DNA from 2 places in the Aquamicrobium sp. NLF2-7 genome. Region 1 is predicted to be linked to the other one. Evidence: predicted binding sites of a transcription regulator. Region 1 holds the regulator's gene; the other holds the start of a gene.
What was found. The regulator PhoB, encoded in region 1, activates phosphate uptake and scavenging genes when phosphate is short. The targets are predictions, from matches to a motif close to TGTCATNNANCTGTCAT.

Region 1 (4,987 bases):
ATCACCCCGCACACGGACATCCCCTTCACCGACATTCTGGAAGCGGAATTCTCTGTTCCCGTAACGGTGGAGAACGACTGCAACATGATGGCCGAGGCGCTGCGCTGGCGCGATCCGGCCCGCTATCGCGACGATTTCATCGCCATATTGCTCTCGCACGGCATCGGCATGGGGCTGGTGCTCAAGGGCGAAATGTTCACCGGCACCCATTCCTCAGGCGTCGAATTCGGGCACATGGTCCACCGGCCGGACGGGGCGCTGTGCCGTTGCGGGCGGCGCGGATGCATAGAAGCCTATGCAGGAAGCTACGCCATCTGGCGCAGCGCCGCCGGCCATGACCAGAACGAGGAACCCCGGGGCGATATTGGGGAAACGGAGATGCGGGCGCTGGCGGACGCTGCCCGGGACCATGAAGGACGCGAGCGCGAGGCGTTCCGCATCGCAGGCGAAGCGCTCGGCTTCGGCCTCGGCAGCCTGTTTGCGCTCATCGACCCTGCCCCGGTGGCATTGGTCGGCCTCAACGCGGCAGCCTTCGACCTGATCGAACCGGCCCTGCGCGATGCCATCGCACGCACTGCCGGCGGCCAGCATTCCGGCTCGATCAGCTTCAGCATCGAGCCGGATCAGATCGCCCTGCTGCGCGAAGGCTGTGCCATGCGCGCGCTGACTTACGTCGATGACAGGATTTTTGCCGGCGGGCGGTCCCTGCAGGACGGCCCGGCCGCGCGTCACTCTTCCCTGCCCGTCACTCTTCCCTGATCGCGTAGCCTGAGCCGCGAACGGTGCGGATCACGTCGGGCATGCGGCCGGTGTTGACCGCCTTGCGCAACCGCCCGACATGCACATCCACTGTGCGTTCGTCGATGTAGATCGTCTCGCCCCAGACATTGTCGAGCAACTGTCCGCGCGAGAAGACGCGGCCGGGATGCTGCATCATGAATTCGAGCAGGCGGAACTCGGTCGGCCCCAGCCGGATCTCGCTCTTCTTGCGGTAGACGCGGTGCTGCTCGCGGTCGAGCACGATGTCTCCCACCTTGAGTACAGAGGACAGCACCTCGGGCTTGGCGCGACGCAGAAGCGCCTTCACCCGCGCCACCAGCTCCGGCATGGAGAAGGGCTTGACCAGATAGTCGTCGGCGCCGGTGGAAAGGCCGCGCACCCGGTCGCTTTCCTCGCCGCGCGCCGTCAGCATGATGATGGGCAGCCGTTCGGTCTGCTCGCGCATGCGCAGGCGCCGGCACAATTCGATGCCTGAGATCGCCGGAACCATCCAGTCGAGCACCAGAAGGTCCGGCACGTTTTCCTGCAGCCGCAACTCGGCCTCGTCACCGCGCGTGACGATCTCGACCTGATAGCCTTCGGCTTCGAGGTTGTAGCGCAGAAGCACGCCCAACGGCTCTTCGTCCTCAACCACCATGATGCGGGGTGCGATCATGCTTCGTCTCCTCGATCCTGCTTCAAACCGCAGGTGCCGGTATGCCAGTCTCGTCCTGCTTGGGACGGTGAGCCGGCAACTGCTCGCCGGTCAGCACATAATAGGCATTTTCGGCAATATTGGTCACGTGGTCGCCAATGCGCTCCAGGTTCTTCGCACAGAAAAGCAAATGCGTGCAGGCCGTGATGTTGCGCGCGTCCTCCATCATGTAGGTCAGCAGTTCGCGGAACACAGAGGTGTATTTAACGTCGACCAGCTCGTCCTCGTCGCGCAGCCGCACCAGCCCTTCCGGGTTGCGCGCGCCATATTCGTCAATGACGCCCTGTACCTGCTCAAGAACCAGTTCGGACATGTCTTCGATGGAGCGGGCGAAGGCGCGCGGCACGCTCGACTGACCCACCGCATCGACGCGCTTGGCGATGTTCTTGGCCAGATCGCCGATGCGTTCGAGATCGCCGGCCATGCGGATCGCGCCCACGATGGCACGCAGGTCCTGCGCCATCGGCTGGCGCTTGCCGATCAGCGTGATGGCGCGGTCGTCCAGGCGACGCTGCAACTCGTCCATCACCGCATCCTCGGAGATGACGCGCTGGGCCAGCGCATTGTCCGGCACGATCAGGCTCTGTGTCGCCTCATCGACCATGGACCCGGCCAGGCTGACCATGTCACGCACCAGCCCTTCGATCTCGCCAAGATCGTCGTCGAAGGCGGTCACCGTATGAGCACCCATTATACGTTCCTCGTCTGTTGGAATGGCCGCAGTAACACTCAGCCGAACCGGCCGGTGATGTAGTCCTGCGTGCGCTTGTCGTCGGGGTTGGTGAACATCTTCTCGGTCGGGCCTTCCTCGACGAGATTGCCGAGATGGAACATGGCCGTGCGTTGAGAGACGCGCGCCGCCTGCTGCATGGAGTGGGTGACGATGACGATGGTGTAGTTCTCGCGCAGCTCGTCGATCAGTTCCTCGACGCGTGCGGTGGCGATCGGATCGAGCGCCGAGCAGGGCTCGTCCATCAGGATCACTTCAGGCGACACGGCGATGGCGCGCGCAATGCACAGGCGCTGCTGCTGACCACCGGAAAGACCGGTGCCGGCATCATGCAGACGATCCTTGACCTCGTTGAAGAGGCCGGCGCGCTTCAGGCTCGATTCCACCACCGCATCCATGTCGGCCTTGCTGCGGGCAAGACCGTGAATGCGCGGGCCATAGGCGACATTCTCATAGATCGACTTCGGGAACGGGTTCGGTTTCTGGAACACCATGCCCACGCGCGAACGCAGTTCCACCACGTCGATGTCGCGGTCGTAGATATCCTCGCCGTCGAGCGTGATCTTGCCCACCACCCGCGCATTGTCGATGGTGTCGTTCATGCGGTTCAGGCAGCGCAGGAAGGTGGACTTGCCGCAGCCCGAGGGGCCGATCAGCGCCGTCACCTGATTCTGGCGGACCAGAAGATCCACATCGAACAGGGCCTGCTTGTCGCCATAGAAGACGCCGACCTTCTCGCCCCGCATCTTGATGGGTTCGTTGACGGCGGCCACCTTGGCGTTCACGGCATTTTCCAGAGTTGCTTCGCTCATAATGTTCACGATCTTTGTTCCTTAATTACCAGCGCCGTTCGAAGCGCCGGCGCAGCAGGATCGCGGCCAGGTTCATCGCGGCAAGGAAAAGCAGGAGGATGATGATGGCGCCGGAAGTGCGTTCCACGAAGGCACGTTCGGCTTCGTTCGCCCACATGTAGATCTGCACGGGCAGCGCGGTGGCAGGATCCATCGGCGTGGCGGGATAGTCGGCCACGAAGGCCACCATGCCGATGAGCAGCAGCGGAGCGGTCTCGCCCAGCGCCTGCGCCAGACCGATGATGGTTCCGGTGAGAATACCGGGGGCTGCAAGCGGCAGAACGTGGTGGAACACAGTCTGCATCTTCGAGGCGCCGACACCCAGTGCACCGGAGCGGATCGAGGGCGGCACAGCCTTGAGGGCGGCGCGGGTGGCGATGATGATCGTCGGCAGCGTCATCAGCGTCAGCACGAGACCGCCGACCAGCGAGGCCGATCGCGGCAATCCCATGAAATTCACGAACACCGCAAGGCCGAGCAGACCGAACACGATGGAAGGCACGGCCGCCAGATTGTTGATGTTGACCTCGATTAGGTCGGTCCAGCGGTTCTTCGGTGCGAACTCCTCCAGATAGATGGAGGCCGCCACGCCGATCGGCAGCGCCAGCACCAGAACGATCAGCATCATGTAGACCGAGCCGATCAGCGCCACGCCCATGCCGGCGGTTTCCGGCCGGCTGGAAGCGCCGAAGGTGAACAGGCCGCGGTTGAAACGCTCGACCATGGCGCCGTCGGCGGTCAGGGTCTTCATCCAGGCAACCTGCTTGTCCTTGACCTTGCGGCGGGATTCGGGAACCGACATGTCGATCTGGCCCTTATGGGCGGAATCGACGTCCGCAGCGGCCAGAACCCACACATCCTGCGTGGTGCCGATGATCGACGGATCGGCGATCACCATGTCACGGAGTTGCGTGCGCACGCCCTGCGAGATCATGCCGGACAGGAGGCGCAGGTCAGCCCTGTTCTCCTCGGCTTCGACATCAAGCCCGAGCTTTGCGGCAAGAGCATTGCGCGCCAGCAGCGGATAGTTGGCGGTGGCCAGCACATTGGCATCGCTGTCGCGCTTGCCTTCCGGGTCGATGACGCCGGCATCAAAGGTAACCGGCAGGCTGATCGAGGTCTGCCAGAAAGCGGTGTAACCACCCCTGATGACAGTGAACATCAGGGCGCCGAGGAAGAAGATGCCGATGGCGATTGCCGCGATACCGTAGAAGCGGAACCTGCGCTCGGCGCGGTAGCGGCGCTTGAGGCCGATGTCGCGGCGGGCCGGAGCGGTGGCCGTCACGGTGTTGTCGAACGGGATGTCGGTCATTCGTACTGTTCCCGATATTTGCGCACGATGTAGAGCGCCAGCACATTCATGCCGAGCGTGATGACAAAGAGGGTGATGCCGAGGGCGAAGGCCACCAGCGTCTGCGGCGAGGTGAATTCAAGGTCGCCGGTCAGCTGGTTGACGATCTTGACGGTGATGGTGGTCATGGCCTCACCCGGATTGATGGTGAGGTTGGCGGCCACGCCTGCGGCAAGCACCACGATCATGGTTTCACCGATCGCCCGTGAGGCGGTCAGCAGCAGCGCGCCGACGATACCCGGAAGGGCTGCAGGCAGGATGACGTTGCGCACCGTTTCGGAGCGCGTGGCGCCAAGGCCGAGCGAGCCGTCATTGAGAGAACGCGGCACCGCGCTGATGATGTCGTCGGAGAGCGAGGACACGAAGGGGATGAGCATGATGCCCATGACCAGACCCGCCGTCAGCACGCTCTGCGCCGCGATGAAGGGCTGGCCGCCCGACAGCGCCGCCGAAATGTCGCGCAGCAGCGGACCGACCGTCACCAGGGCGAAAATACCGTAGACGATGGTGGGAATGCCGGCGAGCACTTCCAGCACCGGCTTCACGATCGAGCGCACTTTACGCGACGCATATTCCGACAT
Region 2 (4,987 bases), 990 kb from region 1:
TGATGCCGGCATTGTTGACGAGGATATCCACGCCTTCGAGTTCTGCTTCAGCTTTCTGGCCGAGCTCCTTGACCTCGCTGGCATCGGACAGGTTAGCCGGAAAGAGCTTTACGCGCTCGCCAAGCTCACCGGCCAGCGTTTCAAGTTTTTCGACGCGCGTGCCGTGCAGGCCGACAACGGCGCCCTGCGCGTGAAGCACGCGGGCGATCGCCTCGCCGATTCCGCCCGTCGCACCCGTTACCAGCGCCTTGCGGCCTGTCAGATCAAACATTCCTGCCTCCATAAACGTCGCCAGCAGCGATCAGTCCGTGATCAGCCGAGAGCGGCAAGCGCCGCCTCGATATCGGCCGGCGTCCCGACGGAACTGACAGCGATATCGCGATTTATACGGCGCGCAAGCCCGGAAAGCACCTTTCCAGCGCCAATTTCATAAAGCGTGGTGACGCCATTCGCGCCAAACCACTCTACCGTTTCGCGCCAGCGCACCCTGCCCGTCACCTGCTCGACGAGGCGCGCAGTGATGAGATCAGTGTCGGTGGCGGGCTGCACGGAGACGTTCGACACCACCGGAACCACCGGAGCATGTCGTGCCACAGCCGCCAGCGCTTCGCGCATCGCATCCGCAGCCGGGCCCATCAATGCGCTGTGGAACGGCGCGGAAACCTGCAGCATCAGCGCGCGCTTGGCGCCCTTGGCCGTGCACAGTGCCGCTCCGCGCTCCACGGCCGCCTTGCTGCCCGAAATAACGAGCTGGCCACCGCCATTGTCATTGGCGATCTGGCAGACCTCACCTTGCGCGGCTTCCGTGCAGGCAGCTTCCACATCCGCCTGCTCCAGTCCGATGATGGCGGCCATGGCGCCCTCGCCCGCCGGCACGGCTGCCTGCATGGCATTGCCGCGAATACGCAGCAGGCGTGCCGCATCGGCGATGGAAACGAAGCCGGCGGCGGCAAGCGCCGAATACTCCCCAAGCGAATGGCCGGCCACATAGGCGACCTTTTCCTGCAGGGAAAAACCTTTTGATTCCAGAGCCCGCATGGCGGCAAGCGACACTGCCATCAGGGCCGGCTGGGCATTGGCTGTCAGGGTCAGCGTTTCTTCGGGTCCCTCGAAGATCAGCGCCGAAAGCTTCTCGCCCAGCGCCTCGTCCACTTCCTCGAACACCCTGCGCGCTTCGGGGTAAGCGTCGGCAAGTTCCTTGCCCATGCCCACGGTCTGACTGCCCTGCCCCGGGAACGTGAATGCTATTGCCATGATCAGCCTCGGTTTGTGCTCTTAATCCCGCGTGTGACGCATTGAAGCAAGGCAAGTCAAGCCCGCACCCCTTCTGCCGGGCTTTTGAAGCAGGAATGGCTCTTTATCCGACGGAGCGGGAAAGGGATCACATATCGTTAAAAACGAACACGATTCTTTCGTCGGCTATTCCCATTTTTGCCACACGCAATAGCTTTTCGTGACATATGCATGACAGTTCTATGACGCTGGCATTCAATGGGAAAGTTGTGAGTTGGTGAAACGCAAACCAGAATTTGCTGAACAGGCAGCACGCATGGATGCCACGGCGTCCGGCAGCAACCGTTCGGCGCTGAACGCAAGTGCCCGTCATGCGGTGCTGATGGTCCTTGCTTCAGCCCTGCTTGTTTTTGCCATCGAATGGATTTTCCGTGGCGATTTCGCAGGTGCGGTTGCCTTCTTTACGCAACCATACAAGCCCGGCTGGACCACGGTTCTTGTGTTTGCGCTCCTTCTGCTCGGACTGGACGCCATTCTTGGCCGCGCCTGGCTCGGATTGCTGACCGTTGCGCCGATAACGCTCACCCTTGCCTTCATCGGCTACCAGAAGTCGCTCTATCTTGGCGATCCGCTGTTTCCGACGGATATTCTCTTTGCCCGCCAGATCTTCGAGCTGCTGCCCCTTCTGGTCGGTGAACGGCCATGGACCGGCGTGGCGCTGGTGCTGGGGCTTGTTCTGACGATAACCGCCCTGCTCTATGCGTGGCGTTATGTGCAACGCCGCATACCGCGCATGAGCTACAGGGGCCGCGCCGCGCGCCTCTTACTGGCTCTGCCGGCGCTCGCCTTCTTCGTCTCGCTGATGGACTACGCGACGTTCTCCTGGACCCGCGACCGTCTCAGGATCATCCCGATGATGTGGGACCAGAAGGAAAATTACGCCAACAACGGCTTTACCCTCGCCTTCGCGCTCAATGTGCCGATGGCCCACGTCACAGCTCCGGCCGGCTTTTCCGACAAGGCGATCGATTCGCTGCCAAAGCCTGCGGTCGACACCGCACTGCCGGTGGAACAGCCAGACATCATCATGGTGATGAGCGAATCGTTCTGGGATGCCGGCAAATTGCCCGGCGTCACCATCACGCCCGATCCGATCGCTTCCACCCGCGCGCTGCAATCGGGCGAAATGTTTTCGCCGGAATTCGGCGGCATGACCGCCAATGTGGAATTCGAGGCGCTGACAGGATTTTCCAACGCCTTCCTGCCGGCAGGCAGCATTCCCTACCAGCAATATGTGCGCAAGCCGCTGCCTTCCATGGCAACCTTCCTGCGCTCGGAAGGCTATCAGACACTGGCCATCCATCCCGGCACGGACTGGTTCTGGAACCGCTCCAATGTCTACAAGGCGTTCGGCTTCGACGAATTCCGCTCCGAAAAGACGATGGCGACCATAGCGAAGCGCGGCCCGCTTGTTTCCGACGAATCGATGACGGACGAGATCATCGCCGCGGCAGATGCCGCCGAAAGGCCTCTCTTCCTGTTTTCCGTGAGCCTCCAGAATCACGGCCCCTACGAGCCGAATCGCTACGGCAATGCCACCCACAGCGTTCAGGCTGAAACAAGCGACTGGGCGCGCGCGTCACTGGCGAGCTTTGCGGAAGGCGCGGCCGATTCCGACCGCGAGTTGCAGCGCCTGATCGACTGGGCCAGCAAGCGCGACCGTCCGACGGTGATCGCCTTCTTTGGCGACCATCTGCCGCCTCTGGGGCCCGTTTACGTGGAAACCGGGTTCCTGAAGACCAATGTTGCGCCGCGCCGGGATGCGCCCGAAAACATGCGCCTCCACCGCTCGACTCCCTTGGTCATCTGGTCGAATCGCAGCGGCAGCGTTGAAGATGTCGGTGGCGTCAGTCCCGCCTTTCTGCCGCTGCACGTATTCAGGACAGCCGGGATAAGCCATCCTTACTACACGGGCTTTCTGGGCGATCTGCATCAGCGCTACAGCGTGGTGGAGCGCTCGCTGCTGCTCAGTGCAGATGGAGAGCCGACGCCCGACTGGGCAAGGCAGAAGCAGATCGATCCCTCGATCCGCGATTTCCGTTACCTTCAGTATGACATGATGTTCGGAAAGCACCGCGCGGCGCCGGACTTCTTCCCCGAAACGATCGGAGATGTCGTGGCGCATGCGAGCTGATCGTTGCGGGCCAGTTGACGGCTGCATGATCGAAAACGAGCGGAGACTTGACATTCCGGGCACATCCGGTATGTGTCGCGCCAAGTTTCCGCTTCCGGGCGCCGCCCCGTATTGTTGCGGCTTAACCCCAGGAACATAAACGGACGAGCAACATGGCAAAAGCCGCGAACATCAAGATCAAGCTTCTTTCGACCGCCGATACCGGCTTCTTCTATGTGACCAGCAAGAACAGCCGTACCAAGACGGACAAGCTCTCGTTCCGCAAGTACGATCCGGTCGTCAAGAAGCACGTTGAATTCAAGGAAACGAAGATCAAGTAATCTTCTGATTCCTGCGAACAGAAAAAAGCCGCCCGATGGGCGGCTTTTTTGTTGGCTGCCCTTTCGTTGCGTGGCCTTGTATTTCATCCTTGCGAGCAGATAAAAAGCATCAGATTCTGACTGATCTTTTTATTCTTTTGCCGGGGGTATTGCCGCAATGCTGATCCGCCTCACCTATATATCGACCTTCAATCCCAACATCACCGAGGCAGACATAGACGAACTGACCGGGAAGGCGGCAGAGTTCAACAAGCAACACGGTATCAGCGGCATTCTGGCGGTGGAAGGCGAGCGGGTTTGCCAGATACTGGAAGGCCCGCGTCATGAGGTTCAAAGCCTGTTTGAATCCATCCGGCGCGACCCGCGCCATTCCGGCATCGTCGAGCTCGACGTGAGCGAGATAGACCAGCCTCACTTTAAGGCGTGGGGCATGGTGCGCCGTCCGATGGTGGACATCGTTACGCTGGCATTTTCACTGTAGACGAACAAGCTGCCTTGCCGAAAGGGACTGGACCTGGAAACCGGGGGCCGGTCGACTATGGCAGCGGTACGAGGAGGCCACTATTACCAAGGCCGACCGGCCAACCCCACGGAACCCAGGAGATGCGGCGGACCTGAGAAACATGGGGTATCTCTGAGGCGTAACCGGAAACTGCCTGCTACACCATTTCCGCAACGTCGCGCACGAAACCGCGAAAATCAACCATTTCTTAACCCAGAGAATCGAAAGCGCTGGATTAAGGTAAACTCTCAGCTGTCGCCGCCTTGACGAATCCCTCCGCAGAGACGCTCACGCCGCCTTGGCGACGACACGGTTGCGGCCGTTCTTCTTTGCTTCATAGAGAGCAAGATCAGCCCGCTTCAGAAGCGCCGCAACGCTGTCGTCCTGCCTTTTGACCGACGAAACGCCGACGCTGATGGTGATCTCGACCGGGTTGCCCTGCCTGCCGACCGAGAAGGGCGTTCTTGCGATTTCCGCACGTATGCGTTCGGCCACCTTGGCAGCTACGGCGCCTTCCGTATCGGGCATGACAATAACGAACTCCTCACCGCCAAACCGGCAGATCAGATCGATTCCGCGCATGTTTTGCCTCAGGCGACGTGCAAACTCGCGCAGCACATCGTCGCCCCCGTCATGACCATAAGTGTCGTTGATCGATTTGAACCGGTCTAAGTCCACGATCATGATCGACAGTGGGCGCCTGCGCGCCACGGCCCTGTCGAACAAGGTCTGAAGGTG

Region 2: MIC97_RS03595 (LTA synthase family protein) is a predicted target of PhoB. The motif match lies at 1,465-1,481, and genes of this name have one in related genera.

Annotation. Positions count from the first base shown of each region.
Region 1 is NZ_JAKSED010000001.1:1,710,703-1,715,689, forward strand. It holds gene MIC97_RS08415 (ROK family protein) at 1-759, shown strand, start outside; gene phoB (phosphate regulon transcriptional regulator PhoB) at 746-1,435, opposite strand; gene phoU (phosphate signaling complex protein PhoU) at 1,458-2,165, opposite strand; gene pstB (phosphate ABC transporter ATP-binding protein PstB) at 2,204-3,025, opposite strand; gene pstA (phosphate ABC transporter permease PstA) at 3,042-4,367, opposite strand; gene pstC (phosphate ABC transporter permease subunit PstC) at 4,364-4,987, opposite strand, start outside.
Region 2 is NZ_JAKSED010000001.1:717,921-722,907, forward strand. It holds gene fabG (3-oxoacyl-[acyl-carrier-protein] reductase) at 1-271, opposite strand, end outside; gene fabD (ACP S-malonyltransferase) at 313-1,254, opposite strand; gene MIC97_RS03595 (LTA synthase family protein) at 1,550-3,427, shown strand; gene rpmG (50S ribosomal protein L33) at 3,580-3,747, shown strand; gene MIC97_RS03605 (BLUF domain-containing protein) at 3,905-4,228, shown strand; gene MIC97_RS03610 (PleD family two-component system response regulator) at 4,538-4,987, opposite strand, start outside.